3 regions of the Streptomyces sp. NPDC047525 genome follow, and region 3 is predicted to be linked to each of the others. Evidence: riboswitches for the same ligand, from Rfam matches in the RefSeq annotation. Region 3 holds a riboswitch; each other region holds the start of a gene.
The links. A riboswitch is a leader RNA that binds a small molecule or an ion and turns the genes downstream of it on or off. The one in region 3 is predicted to bind S-adenosylmethionine.
Positions count from the first base shown of each region.

Region 1: linked by a shared signal. The riboswitch ahead of thrC (threonine synthase) and the one ahead of ABZ833_RS13965 (aminotransferase class V-fold PLP-dependent enzyme) in region 3 are both predicted to bind S-adenosylmethionine.
Region 2: linked by a shared signal. The riboswitch ahead of ABZ833_RS03055 (glutathione binding-like protein) and the one ahead of ABZ833_RS13965 (aminotransferase class V-fold PLP-dependent enzyme) in region 3 are both predicted to bind S-adenosylmethionine.

Region 1 is NZ_JBEYTL010000030.1:31,044-33,300, reverse strand. It holds gene thrC (threonine synthase) at 1-1,106, opposite strand, end outside; SAM riboswitch class I at 1,100-1,234, opposite strand; gene ABZ833_RS43600 (glucosyl-3-phosphoglycerate synthase) at 1,403-2,257, shown strand, end outside.
Region 2 is NZ_JBEYTL010000001.1:636,064-638,320, reverse strand. It holds gene ABZ833_RS03060 (FAD-dependent oxidoreductase) at 1-673, shown strand, start outside; gene ABZ833_RS03055 (glutathione binding-like protein) at 592-1,386, opposite strand; SAM riboswitch class IV at 1,648-1,792, opposite strand; gene ABZ833_RS03050 (putative leader peptide) at 2,040-2,195, shown strand.
Region 3 is NZ_JBEYTL010000004.1:341,479-343,735, forward strand. It holds gene ABZ833_RS13965 (aminotransferase class V-fold PLP-dependent enzyme) at 1-777, opposite strand, end outside; SAM riboswitch class IV at 942-1,058, opposite strand; gene trpD (anthranilate phosphoribosyltransferase) at 1,133-2,197, opposite strand.

The DNA.
Region 1 (2,257 bases), on a different contig from region 3:
TCGACGACCTGCTCGTCGTTCACGTCCTCCACCGCACCGCCCGTGCGACGCGCGATGTCCAGGACGTACGGCCCGTCGGCGGGGTTGCCGATGGCCAGCGACTTGGCGATGGTGTCCGGCTTCTGCGGCCGGACCACGTCGTGCCCGGCCTTGAAGGCGGTCGACACCGGCGAGCAGCCCTCGGCCTGCGCACCGAAGATCTTGTACGGCTTGTCCTCGACGAGGCCGAGCGCGATGAGCTCCTTGAGCCCCTTGTCGATCTTCGTGAGCTGCGAGCCCGAGGCGATCGGGATGACCAGCTGGTCGGGAAGGACCCACCCCAGCTGCTCGCAGATCTCGTACGCGAGGGTCTTGGAGCCCTCGCCGTAGTACGGCCGCAGGTTCACGTTCACGAAGCCCCAGCCCTCGCCCAGCGGGTCGCCGATGAGCTCGGAGCAGAAGCGGTTCACGTCGTCGTAGTTGCCCTCGATGCCGACGAGCTCGCCGCCGTAGACCGCGGCCATGACGACCTTGCCCTGCTCCAGGTCGTGCGGGATGAACACGCAGGAGCGGAAGCCGGCGCGGGCCGCTGCGGCACCGACGGCGCCCGCGAGGTTGCCGGTGGAGGAGCAGGAGAGGGTGGTGAAGCCGAACGCGCGCGCCGCCTCGATGGCCTGCGCCACGACACGGTCCTTGAAGGAGTGCGTCGGGTTGCCGGAGTCGTCCTTGACGAACAACTTGCCCTGCTCGACGCCGAGTTCACGCGCGAGGTTGTCGGCCTTGACGAGCTTGGTCCAGCCGGGGTTGATGTTCGGCTTGGACGCCACGTCCGCCGGGACGGGCAGCAGGGGCGCGTAACGCCAGATGTTGTCGGGGCCGGACTCGATCTGCTTCCGGAGTGCCTCGGGGTCACCGGTCGGCAGGTCGTACGCGACTTCGAGCGGGCCGAAACAGGCCTCGCAGGCGAAGATCGGGCCGAGCGCGTACAGCTCGCCGCACTCGCGGCAGGAAAGGCCCGATGCGGGGCCGAGGTCCACGGACCCACTGTGGGAAGGCGTCGTGGAGGGGGTGTTTTCGTTCGTTGCGACAGTCTGCGCAGCCATGGAGGCGAGGCCCTTTCTCCTCATCTTCCCCGTGACGCATCTCGTCACGAGACGGAATTGGCACCTTCCCCACCGAGACCTCGCGTGCGCGGTCGGCGGGATGGTTGCCGGGGCTTCAACGGGCCGTATCCCTCTGCCCCTCTGGATGAGCGGTATGGCGCCGGGGCTTCAGGGGCCCAGGGCATTTGTTACGCGTCGACCCCCGACATGCGATGGTCATCCGCGTTGTTCAAGACTGTAACCGACGGCCTGGACCCTTGAGATAGTCGTCCGAACCGCGAGATGGATCACATGTAGGCCACACACAGGAGGAGCAACCCGTGCTGGAAGAGGCCGAGCGCTGGCTGACCAGGCGTTCCTGGTCCGTTGCCGACCGTCCGCTCAGCGCACTCGTCGCCGCCAAACGGGCGTCGGGAGCCTCGGTGAGTGTCGTCCTGCCCGCGCTCGACGAGGAGGAGACGGTCGGGGAGATCGTCGCCGAGATCCGCCGGGAGCTGGTCGAGGAGGCCTGCCTGGTCGACGAGCTCGTGGTGATCGACTCCGGCTCCCGGGACCGCACGGCCGAGGTCGCCCGTGAGGCGGGCGCGCGGGTCGTGCACCGGGACGAGATCCTGCCGCGCATCCCGGCCGTGCCCGGCAAGGGCGAGGTCCTGTGGCGCTCACTCCTGGTGACCGGCGGTGACATCGTCGCGTTCGTCGACGCGGACCTGAGGGAGTTCTCCGCGGACTTCGTCACCGGCATCGTGGGCCCGCTCCTGACCGAGCCCGACGTGGACTTCGTGAAGGCGATGTACGACCGCCCGCTGGCCACAGCCGCAGGTCAGGGCGGCCGGGTCACCGAGCTGATGGCGCGCCCGCTGCTGAACATGCACTGGCCCCAACTGGCCGGTTTCGTCCAGCCGTTGGGCGGCGAGTACGCGGCGCGCAGGTCACTCCTTGAGCGGCTGCCGTTCCCCGTCGGTTACGGAGTGGAGCTGGGCCTGCTCGTGGACGCGCTGCACACCGTGGGCCTGGACGCGCTCGCGCAGGTCGACGTCGGCGTGCGCAAGCACCGGCACCAGGACGGGCAGGCGCTCGGCCGGATGGCCGCGGCGATCTACCGGACGGCGCAGCTGCGGCTCGCGCGCGGCCATCTCGTACGCCCCGAGCTCACGCAGTTCGAGCGGGGCGAGGAC
Region 2 (2,257 bases), on a different contig from region 3:
GGGCGGCACCTACCGGCTGCGCTTCGGCGGCCGCAGAGGGGAAGTCACCGCCGACCGCGTCGTGTTCGCCCTGCCCTTCACCACCCTGCGCCGCGTCGACCTGGACGGCGCGGGCCTCAGCGCCCGCAAGCGCGAGGCCATCGACAACCACGGCATGGGCACGGATGCCAAGCTGCTGTTCCAGTTCGACCGCCAATTCCCGCGGTTCGACGGATTCAGCGGCGGCATCATGAGCGACAACCCGCTGTTCAGCTCCTGGGACACCTCTTCGTACCAGACAGGACCGGAAGGTCTGCTCACGCTGTTCACCGGCGGCTGGAGCGGCGCGAGTTACCCGGCCGAGCGCCCGCACGCCGCGCCGTCCGCCACGGTGACGGACCTGGCACTGCGGCACCTCGACGCGCTCGTCCCCGGCCTCAAGAAGGCGTACAACGGCCGCGGCTGGCTGGACTCCTGGGTCGACGACCCCTGGGCCCGCGGCTCCTACGCCTCCTACCGCCCCGGCCAGTACACCCGGTACTGGGGCTTCACGGGACGCCGGGAGGGCGGCCTCCACTTCGCGGGCGAACACACCAGCACGCACAGCCAGGGCTACCTCAACGGCGGTGTGGAGAGCGGGGAACGGGCGGCGCGGGAGGTGCTCGCGGCCTTGGGGAGAGGGCCGTTGGCGTAGAAGGCGGGATGGGCGTGCAGGCGGCGGACGTAGGCGCGGACGTGGGGGTGGGAGTCGCCTGCCTCGGCCGCGTCCGGAGTGGGGTGGACGAGAGCGGCCCACAAGTCCACGTCCACCGAGGTGAGTTCGTCGCCCACGAGGTACGGGTGGGAGGCCAGCCGGCCGTCGAGGCGGTCCAGCGTCTCGACGGTGAGGGGGCCCGCGAGGAGTTCGTGCCAGGTGTCGATGTGCGCCGCCAGGGCCGATGGGCGCAGGAGAGGGCCGCTGCCGTGCGCGGCGAGGCGGCAGGCGAGGTCGCGCAGGATGTCGGGCGTGTGGTTGCTGACGACGTGCCCGCTCCAGCGGTCGCACAGGGCGGGAACGGTCAAGGGGCCGTCGAAGTGGTGCTCGGTGGCCTCGTAGTAGCGGTGCAGTGAGTCGAGTGCCGCCGCAGGGGTGTGCGAGGTCAGGAGCGTCGTGGTGACCGACTCCCGGAGTCCGAGCAGGTCGAGGGTGATCGAGACGCGCAAGGAGCGCGGACATCCGGCCGAGAGGTACAGGTGATAGCGGTGCGGCGCCGGGTAGAAGCCGCCGGCCAGGTCGGCGCCGATGCGGCTGCGGATCGGCGCGGGGCAGCTGCCGCCCGGGACGGTTTCGAGCGGGGAGCACGGATCCGGATCCGTGAGGGAAGTCGGGTGGGAAGGGTGGGAACGGTGCGACGTGGTCTCGGGCATGGCTCTCCAGGCAGGTGAGAGGGCGCCGACCGCGCGCACGGCGACGGTGGCACAGGGGAGGGGGAGGGAGAGAGTGATGCGTGGACGTCAGACGGCTGGAGCCGCTGCGCTGCACACGCGCAGCAGGTCGATGTGCAGCCGTCTGGTCAACACGCGGGGGCGGGGCCGGGGCGCGGTCAGGAGAGGCCGCTGGGTGCTCTTCCTCTCACCGACCGCCCTGGACATGTCCACCAGCCCTGCCGTCGAGGCCCGTTGCAACCGGGGCCGCACTTGCCCCGCCGCCACGGCGGGACCCGGTCGTCACCCGGGGCACCCCGTCGCGGCGGAAGGGTTGCCTGCCAGCGGGCCGGGGCCGATGAACCGCTCGTGCAGGGAGCCTGCCGGGCGGGCGCTGACAATCGTGACCGTCCCCGGAAGTCTGGGTCCGGGCACAGGGCGCCGTCAAGAAGGCCGTGCAACTCCCGGCGCGGAGGCGGAACAGATGGCGTGGCCCGGCGGTTGTCCTTGACGGAGAGGGACGACGAGGCACGTACGGCGATGTGAGGACGCCCATGATCGACGGGCATTGCGCACCGCTGCGACCTCACGTAACGTCCCGAGCAGCTTACGAGTGTCGACGTCAAGCCCTGGCTTGCCGAGCGGAGGTGACGGACATGCCGGCAGTCTCCGCCGTGCCGTCCACGTCATCCCTGCTGCCGCCCGTGTCCGCTCGGCGTGTCATCACGATCGCCCCGAGCCGCCAGGTGCACCTGTACTCCCGGCCGCACATCGACCTCCAGCGCGTCGCCGGCGCGCTCTGTCGTTCCTGACCCGTCACCCCGCCGCCGCACCCTCGGAGCCGAGGGGCCGGTGTTCTCGTACGGTCGATCAG
Region 3 (2,257 bases):
CCGCAGCCAGTCGGAGCGGCCCGCGAGGACGCCCGAGCCGAAGGGCGCGTACAGCTTGTGACCGGAGAACGCGACCCAGTCGACGTCGAGCTCGTCGATGGAGACCGGGTGGTGGGGCGCGAGCTGCGCGGCGTCCAGGACGATGCGGGCGCCGTGCGCGTGGGCCGCGGCGGCCAGCTCCTTGACCGGCCACAGCTCACCGGTGACGTTCGACGCGCCGGTCACGCAGACCAGGGCGGGCCCGTAGGGGTCGCGGTCGGCGAGGGCGCGCTCCAGGGTGGCGACGGCCTGGTCGGCGGTGCGCGGCGCGTTCAGGTACGTCACGCGGGCGTCGCGCCAGGGCAGGAGCGAGGCGTGGTGCTCGGTCTCGAAGACGAAGACCTGGCAGTCGGCCGGGAGGGCCGCGGCGAGGAGGCCCAGCGAGTCGGTGGTCGAGCGCGTGAAGACGACCTGGTCGTCCTCGCGGCAGCCGAGGAACTCGGCGACGGTGACGCGGCTGTTCTCGAAGAGGTCGGTGGAGAGCTGCGAGAGGTACCCGGCACCGCGGTGCACGCTGCCGTAGTACGGCGCGTACGCGGCCACGTCGTCCCACACCCGCTGCAGCGCGGGGGCGCTCGCCGCGTAGTCGAGCGCCGCGTAGGTCACCTCGCCGCCGGTGACGAGCGGCACGGTGACGTCACGGCCGAGCACCGGCAGCGGCGCGGCACAGCAGGGGTCGGCGGACTCGGCGGAGGCGGCAGCGGAGTCGGTGGTGGTGGCGACGGTGCGTGCGGACATGGCGAACTCCCGTGGGAAGGCAGGCGAGTTCACTGCAAGGGCGCCGTCACGGCGCTGCAGTGATGAAGAGAAAAGGGGGTGCGGAAAAGGGGCCGGAAAGCCCTATCGCATTCGCTTGCTCACGAGACTGCTCCCTTGAGGACCAGGACCCCAGGGTTCGCAGGGGTCCGCGCTTGCCATGGACCTTGCTGTCCACGGCCTGGTCTTCACCCGGGGCACCCCGCCACGGACGGAGGGTTGCCGGACAGCGAGCCGGGGCCTAATCGCTGTCACTCATGACCTGCGCAGCATCTTGCCACACGATCTTCCCGGTGCCCACCGCAGTCCGGGATCCGGACTGCGGTGTGCGCCACATTCACCTGTTGCTGGCCGACACCCAGCGCTCAAGGGCCTTCTTCGCGGCCCCGGAGTCGATCGACTCGGCCGCCTGCGCGATGCCCGCGCGGATCTGCTCCACGAGGCTCCCCTCGCCCGGCGAGAGGGCCACCAGGGCCGCCGCCGAGTTGAGCAGCACCGCGTCCCGCACGGGCCCGGTCTCGCCGTCCAGGAGGCGCAGCGCCACCTCGGCGTTGTACGAGGCGTCGGCGCCCCGCAGCGCCTCCACGGGGACGAGGTCGATGCCGACGTCACGCGGGTCGAAGGACTCCTCGCGCACCGCGCCGTCCCGCACGACCCAGACCCGGGAGGTCGCCGTGGTCGTCAGCTCGTCGAGGCCGTCGTCACCGCGGAACACGAGGGAGGAGTGCCCGCGCTCGGCGAAGACCCCGGCCACGATCGGCGCCATCCGTGCGTCGGCGACGCCGACGGCCTGAGAGCGCACCCGGGCCGGGTTGGTGAGCGGACCCAGGAGGTTGAACACGGTCCTGATCCCCAACTGGCTGCGCGCACCGCCCGCGTACCGCAGCGCCGGGTGGAACTTCACCGCGAAGCAGAAGGTGATCCCCGCCTCCTCCGCGACCTCGACGACCCGCCGGGGGGTGAGCTCGAGATTCACGCCGAGCTTCTCCAGCACGTCGGAGGCGCCGCTGGCCGACGACGCGGCGCGGTTGCCGTGCTTGACGACCTTGGCGCCCGCGCCGGCGATGACGATCGCGGACATCGTGGAGATGTTGACGGTCTTGGCGCCGTCACCGCCCGTGCCGACGATGTCGACGGTCCGCCCCGGCACCTCGATCACATTCGCGTGCTCGTACATGGTGCGGACGAGGCCGGAGATCTCCTCCACGGTCTCGCCCTTGGCCCGCAGCGCCACGACGAAGCCGGCGATCTGCGCGTCGGTGGCCTCGCCCCGCATGATGCGGTCCATCGCCCAGGCCGTGTCGTCGGCGCTCTGGTCGGTCCCGTCGAGCAGGCCGTTCAGCACACCCGGCCAGGAACGGGCCGCCGCGGTATTGCCTCCTGCGGGGGTCACAGCGCTCATAGCCGCTCCTGGGTTCGTCAGCGTAGGAAGAAGGCATCCCTGTACATGGGGACGGGACCA